Regions from separate parts of the Ensifer sp. SL37 genome, predicted to be linked through region 2. Evidence: predicted binding sites of a transcription regulator. Region 2 holds the regulator's gene; the other holds the start of a gene.
The links. Region 2 encodes PhoB, which activates phosphate uptake and scavenging genes when phosphate is short. Its sites were predicted from a motif close to TGTCATNNANCTGTCAT; they were not measured.
Positions count from the first base shown of each region.

Region 1: the regulator PhoB is predicted to act here: its motif matches at 2,681-2,697, upstream of OVA00_RS24185 (DUF1045 domain-containing protein).

Region 1 is NZ_JAPPRN010000006.1:2,499,875-2,504,824, reverse strand. It holds gene uraD (2-oxo-4-hydroxy-4-carboxy-5-ureidoimidazoline decarboxylase) at 1-201, opposite strand, end outside; gene puuE (allantoinase PuuE) at 201-1,130, opposite strand; gene OVA00_RS24190 (NUDIX domain-containing protein) at 1,324-1,785, shown strand; gene OVA00_RS24185 (DUF1045 domain-containing protein) at 1,782-2,582, opposite strand; gene OVA00_RS24180 (PRC-barrel domain-containing protein) at 2,808-3,197, shown strand; gene OVA00_RS24175 (NAD(P)/FAD-dependent oxidoreductase) at 3,289-4,431, opposite strand; gene mnmD (tRNA (5-methylaminomethyl-2-thiouridine)(34)-methyltransferase MnmD) at 4,471-4,950, shown strand, end outside.
Region 2 is NZ_JAPPRN010000006.1:954,550-959,499, reverse strand. It holds gene pstA (phosphate ABC transporter permease PstA) at 1-1,106, shown strand, start outside; gene pstB (phosphate ABC transporter ATP-binding protein PstB) at 1,120-1,935, shown strand; gene phoU (phosphate signaling complex protein PhoU) at 1,986-2,699, shown strand; gene phoB (phosphate regulon transcriptional regulator PhoB) at 2,902-3,585, shown strand; gene OVA00_RS16780 (GcrA family cell cycle regulator) at 3,655-4,176, opposite strand; gene OVA00_RS16775 (aspartate aminotransferase family protein) at 4,598-4,950, shown strand, end outside.

The sequences.
Region 1 (4,950 bases), 1.5 Mb from region 2:
GCCGGCAAGATCGGGGTGCGCGCGCAGCACCTGCATCTTCTCGCGCGGCAGCGCCGTGCGAAAGGCCTGGCAGAGCGCCGAATGCACCGTGCCCGCCGTCAGCCCGGTCGCCGCGGCTCGGTCGTAGGCGCGTTCGGCAACCCAGGGCGAGTGCTCAAACACGCCACCGAAACGGGCAACGAAGGCATCACGGTCGGTCATCAGAGCGCCCCTTCCGGCTTGTGGTGCTGGTACCAATGGTTGGCGATGTCAATGCGACGCGGCACCCAGACCTTGTCGTGCGACATGACGTAGTCGATGAAGCGAGCGAGCGCAGCAGCGCGGCCCGGGCGGCCGACGAGACGGCAGTGAAGGCCGATATTCATCATCTTGGCGTCGCCCTGGCGACCTTCCTCGTAGAGCACGTCGAATGTGTCCTTGAGGTAGCTGAAGAACTGGTCGCCGCTGTTAAAGCCCTGCGGCGTCGCAAAGCGCATATCGTTGGCATCAAGCGTATAGGGAATGATCAGGTGCGGCTTGTCGGCCGAAAGACCCGGCACCCAGTAGGGCAGTTCGTCGGCGTAGCTGTCGCAGGAGTAAAGGAACCCGCCCTCCTCCAGCACGAGTTTCAGCGTATTGGCCGAAGGCTTGCCCTGGTAGATGCCGAGCGGCCGCTCGCCGGTGAGCTCCGTGTGCAGGCGGACGACCTCGCGGATATGCTCGCGTTCGACCTCTTCCGGCACGTCCTTGTATTCCAGCCAGCGCAGACCGTGGCTGGCGATTTCCCAGCCGGCTTCCTTCATGGCAGCGACCGCTTCCGGATTGCGCGCCATGGCCTGCGTCACGCCATAGACGGTCAGCGGGACGTTGCGGCTGGTGAACATGCGCCACAGCCGCCAGAAGCCGGAACGGGCACCGTATTCGTAGATCGATTCCATGTTGAGGTTACGCTGGCCAGCCCAGGGCTGCGCGCCGACAATTTCCGACAGCAGGCACTCGGACGCTGGGTCGCCATCGAGAATGCAGCTTTCGCCGCCCTCTTCGTAGTTCAGCACGAACTGCACGGCGATGCGCGCATCGCCCGGCCAGTTTGCCTTCGGCGGATTGCGGCCGTAGCCAACGAGGTCGCGCGGATACTTAGTCTCAGACATCAAATCACCCTTCGAATTTTTAGGAACGGTATCACCGCCGACCGGATTGTCGATACCGAAATGACGTGAGGCAGGGCAGCGGCAGCGCCACGGCCCTGACGGAAATTACCAGAAAAATTCGGCTGAACCCGAGGTTGAGAGATTTTTCGAAACAGCGTTGAATGGATCGGCAAGGACAACGGCCCTCATCGAGATGAAATCCTACATTCAAGCGCTCCGCGAAAAAGTCGGTTCCGGCCTGCTTCTCTGCCCGTCAGTGGCGGCCGTCATTGTCGATTCCGATGGCCGGGTCCTCTTGCAGGAGAAAGCAAGTGGCGAAGGCTGGAGCCTGCCGGCCGGCGCGATCGAGCCGGGCGAGACGCCTGTCGATGCGGTCATCCGCGAGGTCATGGAGGAAACCGGCTATCCGGTCTCGGTCGAGCGGATACTGGGCGTCTTCGGCGGAGAAGCGTTTCGCTACACCTACCCGAACGGCGACCACGTCGAATATGTGGTTACCCTCTATCGATGCCGGATCGTCGGTTCCCAGCAGCCGATCACCGATGGCGAAACGAAGTCGCTGCGCTACTTCGCGCCGGCGGACATGCCGGACCTCGGCCTGCCCTATCCGAAAGCGCTGCTCTTTGCAGCTTCGCCCGCGTCCGTTTCCGATTAGCGCTGCGCCATCAGCGCAGCGACGATCAGCGGCAGCGGCCGGACCGCGCCTTGCGGCGCCAGCGACGGGTCGGCGGCGGACCGCTTCGCCCGCTCTGCGCGCGTGTTCGTCGAGATCTTGCCGAGCGGGTGCTGCGAATGCACCCGCATGGGTGCGCCCGTCTCCTCGACAAACAGCGCAAGGCTGCCGATCGAAAGCGGTTTTGATAGGCAGGACTCGAACAGGTCACGGAGCGGCGCCTCGACCCGCCGCATCGCGTCTGGCGCAAGCGGACCGGTCAGCATCATGTGGAAACGGTATTCGTCCATCACATGCGGATCGCCCCAACGGTGCAAGTTGGAGAACTGTGGGGCGGTCAGCCTGTCCGGATCGGAGCGCTCGATCTCGTCTTCGCTGAGCGGCGCGCGGAAGGCGTCGAACTCCTGGACGACGTTGGCGGCAAGCAGATGCATGGCCGTGCTCGGCACCTGCGGCATCAGCCCGAAGCATCGGCCGATGCGGGCGACCTCCAGGCGATCGATTTCGAACGGAGTCTGGGCGCCGGCAAAATGCATCAGCGCCTTCAGAAGCTTCGGTTCCGTCATGTCCGGATGCAGGCGGAACGGCGACATCATCACTGCATGAAAGCCGAAGCGTCGCGGAACCGCCGTGTGATAGGCGACATCCGCGGCGCTCAAGCCCGCGACCGACGGCAACTCGGCAGGTTCCCCGGAATAGACATTGCGCCCCAGCCAGCTTGCAGCGGTCGCGGAAAGCGGGTCGGCCATCGGCGGCGTAAAACAAATGGCATAGCGCATCGGCTGGCTCCGGGTATCCGTCAGCGCAGGATGAGCAATAGCTGCGGTTTTCCGCCCTCACCCCGACTTGTCCAATGGCCGCGTCTTAGGTGATTTGCGTGACAGATTGACGAAGTCGGCCGGGGATGAGCGCGGCAGCGGTGCGAACGTCACCCCTCGTTTTTCGGAACCATCCGGCCCATCGCCCGTTCCTAAAAGGTAGGAAAACAAGGATGGAGAAGAAGCGTGACCTATCACAATGCGAACCTTCAGGACGCCCGGATCAAGGAGACCCACGACCTGATCGCAAGCGACAAGGTTGAAGGCACGAGGGTCTATGGCCCCGACGACAAACACATCGGCTCGATCGAGCGCGTGATCATCGAGAAGCGCAGCGGGCGCGTCGCCTATGCGGTGCTCGGCTTCGGCGGTTTTCTCGGCCTCGGCGAAGACCACTATCCATTGCCTTGGGCAAAGCTGACCTATGACGAGAAGCTCGGCGGCTATCGCACTGATGTGACTCGCGATCAGGTCGAAAACGCGCCGAAATATCACGGCACCGAAGAATACGACTGGAACGCGGAAAACGGACGCCGTGTCTACGACTACTACGGCGTGCCGCCCTACTGGATGTGATGCTACTACGGCGTGCCGCCCTACTGGATGTAATGCCTGACTTTCGATCTTTCGGGTCCCGCCGCGGGCGGGGCCCTTCGCATGTCCGGCCCTAAAGATGTTTCTCGCGAAGTGCGGCTATGTGATTCCGGCAGAAGAAAGAATCGGGAATATCGATCGCCGGAGAACCGGCGATCTCTTCGACGACGAAACGCGCCAGGCGGTGTGCGATGCCGAAGCTCACCTTGAACCCGCCGGTCAGGACCGAGACGTTCGGATGGTCCGGATGCCGGCCTGCCATCGGCTCGCGCCCCGTCGCTTTCGGGCGCAACCCTGCCCATCGCTCCACCACCTCGGCACCTGCCAGGCGCGGCGCGAGCGCTACGGCGCGCCGAAGCAGCTCATCCAGCTGCTCGTCCGTCGACAGGGGATCGGCAAAACTGTTTTCGCTGGTGCTGCCGACCGCCACATGTCCGTCGTCATGCGCGATGATGTAAACGCCGTCGGCAAAGATCACCGGAAGCGCCGGATCGATCTCCGCCCGCAGCAGTGCCGCCTGCCCCTTGACAGCCGTGCCGCTCGTTTCCGCCAGCGGCACCGACACGTCGTCGATCAGTTGAAAACTGCCGACGCCGGCCGCGATGATGCAATCCTCGAAATCGATCCGGGTGCCATCGTCGAGTTCGGCCCGGCCGCGTTCCGGCTCGATCCGGCGCACGCCCCTGCCCTCGTCTAAATAGGCGTTCGGTGCCTGCAGGAGCGCTGTGCGGAGCGCAGCAAGCATGCGACGCGGCGAAACCCGTGCGGCGAGCGTGTCGAAGACCATGCCATGCGCCGCCGCGGCAGCACCCGGCCAGCCCTCGGGCCCGTCGTCCTTCACGTGCCAGTGGAACTGCCTGTCGGCCGCGCGCCAATGGCTCCGTGCATCCTGCTCGTGCCGGAGGGCGATATCGCGCAGGTGAGGCTTGGCAAGCGGGATCAAACGACCCGTCCGCCGATAGCCGGTCGAAAGGCCTGTCTCCGCCTCGAGCGCCGCGATCTCTTCCTCGAGCGTCACAAGCGCGTCGAATTGGAACTGCTTCTTATCGTTCCAGCGATCCGGCATATGCGGCATGAGCGCGCCCAAAAGGCCACCGCTGGCGCCTGCACCGATCGCTTGTTGCTCGACGACCCGCACGGTCATGCCCCTGCGCGTGGCGCAAATGGCGGCCCACAGCCCCATGATGCCGCCGCCGACGACCAAAAGCTCGCTCATCGATTGACCTTCTCCGGCCGGCGGATTATCGCCTTGGCCATGACAGGATCCGCAGACCCGATCGAGCCCCCGGCGCACCAGAACCTTGATTGGCACGAGGGCGATATGCCCTATTCCCGGGAGTTTGGCGATCACTTTTATTGCCGCACCGACGGGCGGCTGGAGTGCGGCCACGTCTTCCTGTCGGGCAACGGCCTGCCCGATCGTTGGGTCGGTGCGGGCACCTTCCGCATCGGCGAACTCGGCTTCGGTACCGGGCTCAATTTCTGCGAGACGTGGCGCCAGTGGAAGATGACCGCGGCCGCTGGCGATCAGCTGCAGTTCGTGTCCTTCGAACGCTTTCCGATGGCGGCCAAAGAGATTTCGCGCGCCCTCAGCCATTGGCCGGAGATCGACACGGAGCGCCAGGCGCTGGCCTCTCGCTGGCCGGCCGAGCCTGATGGTGACGTCCAGATCGACTTTGGTGACGGCGTCAGCCTCACGGTCGTCTGCGGCGCGGCACTCGGCGGCGTCGCCCGC
Region 2 (4,950 bases):
TCGAATTCACCGAAAAGGTCATCGACCCCAAAGGCGAACGCGCGACCGACGGCAAGGTGCTGATGACCGCCAACTATCCGCTGTTGGTGCGCGACGCGCTCGTCAAGCAGCTCGGCATCGACGCCACCAAGCGGCCGCAGGTCAAGCAGGCGACCGACATGGTTTCCGCGAGCTCCCGCACGCTATTGCGCGACATGGTCGCCGCCGACCCGTCGATCATCGGCAAGACGGTTCCTGTCACGCTGCTGGCCGAGGCCAACATCGACTCCGCCTTCAAGGGCCAGATCGATCTCTCGGTCGATGAGGGCAAGCGCAAGGTCAAGGACCAGCAGGTCACCTGGATGAACGAGCTGGCGAGCGCCGGCATCCTGAAGAAGAGCTTCAACACCGGCATCTTCACCTTCGGCGCCTCCAGCCGTCCCGAAGCGGCAGGCGTCGGCGTCGCTGCCCTCGGCTCGCTCTACATGATGCTGATCGTGCTGGTGCTGTCGCTTCCGATCGGCGTCGCCGCCTCGATCTACCTCGAGGAGTTTGCGCCGAAGAACCGGCTGACCGACCTGATCGAGGTCAACATCAACAACCTCGCGGCCGTTCCGTCGATCGTCTACGGCCTCCTGGGTCTCGCCGTCTTCATCAACTTCGCCGGCATGCCGCGCTCGGCAGCCGTCGTCGGCGGCTTCGTGCTGACGTTGATGACCCTGCCGACGATCATCATCGCCACCCGTGCGGCGTTGAAGGCGGTCCCGCCGTCGATCCGCTCGGCGGCCCTCGGTCTCGGTGCGTCGAAGATGCAGACCATCTTCCACCACGTGCTGCCGCTGGCGATGCCGGGCATCCTGACCGGCACCATCATCGGTCTTGCCCACGCGCTTGGTGAAACCGCGCCGCTGCTCCTGATCGGCATGGTCGCCTTCGTCGTCGATTTTCCCGGTTCGCCGATGGAACCGTCGACGGCACTGCCGGTGCAGATCTACATGTGGGCCAATGAGGCGGAGCGCGCCTTCGTCGAGCGCACCTCCGGCGCAATCATCATTCTTCTCATCTTCCTGGTCGTCATGAACCTTGGAGCCATTCTGTTGCGACGTCGCTTTGAGCGCCGCTGGTAGTGAGGTAATTACTATGAACATCATGTCAGAAGCAGCAGTCGAGAAGGCTCTGGATCAGAAAATGAACACCGTGCCCTACAAGATGATCGGCAAGGATGTGTCGGTCTATTACGGCGAGAAGCGTGCGCTTTTCGACGTCAACCTCAACATCCGCGAGAACACGGTCACGGCGCTGATCGGTCCTTCGGGTTGCGGCAAGTCGACCTTCCTGCGCACGCTGAACCGCATGAACGACACGATTGAGAACTGCCGCGTCACCGGCAAGATCACGCTCGACGAGGACGACATCTACGACCCGACGATCGACGTCGTCGAGCTTCGCGCCCGCGTCGGCATGGTCTTCCAGAAGCCGAACCCGTTCCCGAAGTCGATCTACGACAACGTCGCCTACGGCCCGCGGATTCACGGCCTTGCCCGCACCAAGGCCGACTTTGACGAAGTGGTCGAGACCAGCCTGCAGAAGGCCGGTCTGTGGAACGAGGTAAAGGATCGTCTGCAGGAGCCCGGCACCGGCCTTTCCGGTGGTCAGCAGCAGCGCCTCTGCATCGCGCGTGCCGTCGCCGTCAGCCCGGAAGTCATCCTCATGGACGAGCCGTGCTCGGCTCTCGATCCGATCGCGACCGCCAAGGTCGAAGAGCTCATCCACGAGCTGCGCACGAACTTCACGATCGTCATCGTGACCCACTCGATGCAGCAGGCCGCCCGCGTTTCGCAGCGCACCGCCATGTTCCACCTCGGCAATCTCGTCGAGGAGAACGACACCGACAAGATGTTCACCAATCCGGATGACCAGCGCACCCAGGATTACATCATGGGCCGCTTCGGCTGAGGCCGCATAAGGCTGCAACAGTAACTGCAAAGCGCCCGTAAGGATCGACGATCATGTCCATGCATATCATGTCCGCCTATGACGAAGAACTGAAGTACCTGACGCGCCGCATCTCGGAGATGGGCGGCCTCGCCGAACAGATGGTCGCCGAGTCCGTTCGCGCGCTGGTCAACTCCGACCTGGCTCTCGCACAGAAGGTGATCTCGGACGACACCGTCCTCGACGACGCCGAGCGCCAGATCGGTGAGAAGGCGATCGTCACGATCGCCAAGCGTCAGCCGGTCGCCGCCGACCTGCGTGAGATCATGGGGTCGATCCGCATCGCCTCCGATCTGGAACGCGTCGGCGACCTTGGCAAGAACACCGCCAAGCGCGTGATCGCGGTCGCCGGCTCCGGCATTCCGCGCAAGCTCGCCCGTGGCCTCGAGCATCTGGCAGAGCTCGCTCTCGTCCAGCTCAAGGAAGTGCTCGACGTCTACGCCTCGCGCTCGCCGGAAAAGGCCAACAGCATCCGCGAGCGTGACGAGGAGATCGACGCGATCTACACCTCGCTGTTCCGCGAGCTCTTGACCTACATGATGGAAGATCCGCGCAACATCACGCCCTGCACGCATCTTCTGTTCTGCGCCAAGAACATCGAGCGCATCGGCGACCACGCGACCAATATCGCTGAGACGATCTATTACATGGCGACGGGTGCTCAGCCGGAAGGCGAGCGTCCGAAGGATGACACCACGTCGACGCTGGGCTCGGTCAACGACTGAGCGCCAAGCGCGCCGTAAGCATGCATGCCCCTTGAAATCTGATCCGGTCGCGGCTTCGGTCGCGGCCCCGAATTCCTGTATCTGAAGCATGCGGTTTTCGCCCCGCCTTTGAAAACGGCGGATGTGCTCCAGATTTAGAGTGTCTGAGCGCCGGCCGGGCCGATGAGCCCAAAGGCCGCCCGCGGTAAGGAGACGTTACCTGATGTTGCCAAAAATCGCCGTAGTCGAAGACGAAGAGGCGCTGAGCGTTCTGCTGCGTTACAATCTGGAAGCCGAGGGCTTCGACGTCGATACGATCCTGCGGGGCGACGAGGCGGAGATCCGGCTTCAGGAGCGGCTGCCCGACCTGCTTATCCTCGACTGGATGCTGCCCGGTGTTTCCGGCATTGAACTTTGCCGTCGGCTGCGCCAGCGTCCGGAGACCGAACGTCTGCCGATCATCATGCTGACGGCGCGCGGCGAGGAAAGCGAGCGCGTCCGGGGTCTGGCGACGGGTGCCGACGACTACGTGGTCAAGCCCTTCTCGACGCCGGAGCTGATGGCGCGCGTCAAGGCGATGCTGCGCCGGGCAAAGCCCGAGGTGCTCTCGACGCTGCTTCGCTGCGGCGACATCGAACTCGACCGCGAGACCCACCGCGTTCATCGCCGCAGCCGCGAAGTGCGCCTCGGCCCGACCGAGTTCCGTCTTCTGGAGTTCCTCATGTCCTCGCCGGGCCGCGTCTTCTCTCGCTCGCAGCTTCTGGATGGCGTCTGGGGGCATGACATCTATGTCGACGAGCGCACCGTCGACGTGCATGTCGGTCGTCTGCGCAAGGCTCTGAACTTCTCGAACATGCCCGACGTCATCCGCACCGTTCGCGGCGCCGGCTATTCGCTCGAAAGCTGAGCGGTCTGAAAGTCGCCAACAAAAAAAGGGGCCGATCGGCCCCTTCCTTTATCAATGCGGTCCAGCTTCTTAGCGAGCCCTGCGGCGCTCCCCCGACGGCTGGTAGGCCAGCCGAGCATGGAAGGTGCAGTAAGGCGAGGCTTCCGGGGAATCGTTGCCGCAGAAGTGAAACTCTTCCTTCAGCGGGTCGCCGATCGGCCACTTGCAGGTGCGCTCGGTGAGCTGGGTCAGCTCGAGGCGGCGCGACATCGGCACGACAACGTCGGTGCGGGTGCTGAAATCCTGCTCGGCAACGAGATCGACTTCGATTTCTTCCTTGAGAACGACAGCGCCGGCCGCGCGTGCAACCGGGCGGGTCGAAACGCGCGAAGCGTAGTTCGGTGCGCGCGGTGCCGAAGTCGGGCGCTTCGGACGGGCTGCCGTCGTGGTGCTGCCGCCGGCCTTGGCGCGACCTGGCAGGCTCAGGCGGTGAACCTTGCCGATGACAGCGTTACGGCTGACGCCGCCGAGCTGCGCCGCGATCTGGCTTGCGCTCAGGCCCTCGGACCAAAGCTTCTTCAGTTTCTCCACCCGCTCGTCAGTCCAGTTCATTTCTGCACTCTCCGTTCTCAGCGTTGGGGATGGCAGAATCCCTCACCGCACCCCGGCTAAACCCCGGGGTTGCAAACGCGATAACTCTTTTGGTGACTAGGTCCGCCGCATGCGTCTAGTAATTGAATGTTAACGTACTGACCGCTGGACTCTGTGGCAAGAGTCCCAGGAATCAGGCCGAATCGATTTCGTAGTTTTCCCCAACTTGCTCGGCCAGCGTTGCATTTTTGCAAGCCCTCCCGGACGATTTTTCTGCTGCCAGGAATCGACCCTTCATGTTGCGCTGCAAGGCTTGGTTTTGTTGACATTGCAGCGCGAAATGGGAATAGTGCCTGCGCCGCCGAAAGGCGGCATTTTTGATTTTTATCGGCCCGCGTGAGGCGCGGGATCGATGTCGATCTGGAGTGAAGGAGAGCCTCGCATGACTGCAACCACGCCGCTTTACGATACCTACATGCGCGCGCCGTTGCGTTTCGAGCGAGGAGAGGGCGCCTGGCTGATCGCTGAAGACGGTACGCGTTATCTCGATTTCGGTGCCGGCGTTGCCGTGAACTCGCTCGGCCACGCGCACCCGCACCTGGTCGAAGCGCTGAAGGCGCAGGCCGACAAGGTCTGGCACCTGTCCAACCTTTATGAAATTGCGGGCCAGGAAAGCCTCGGCCGCCGGCTGACGGCGGTGACCTTTGCCGACAAGGTCTTCTTCACCAATTCGGGCGCGGAAGCGCTGGAATGCGCCATCAAGACGGCACGGCGTTACCACTTCTCCAAGGGCCA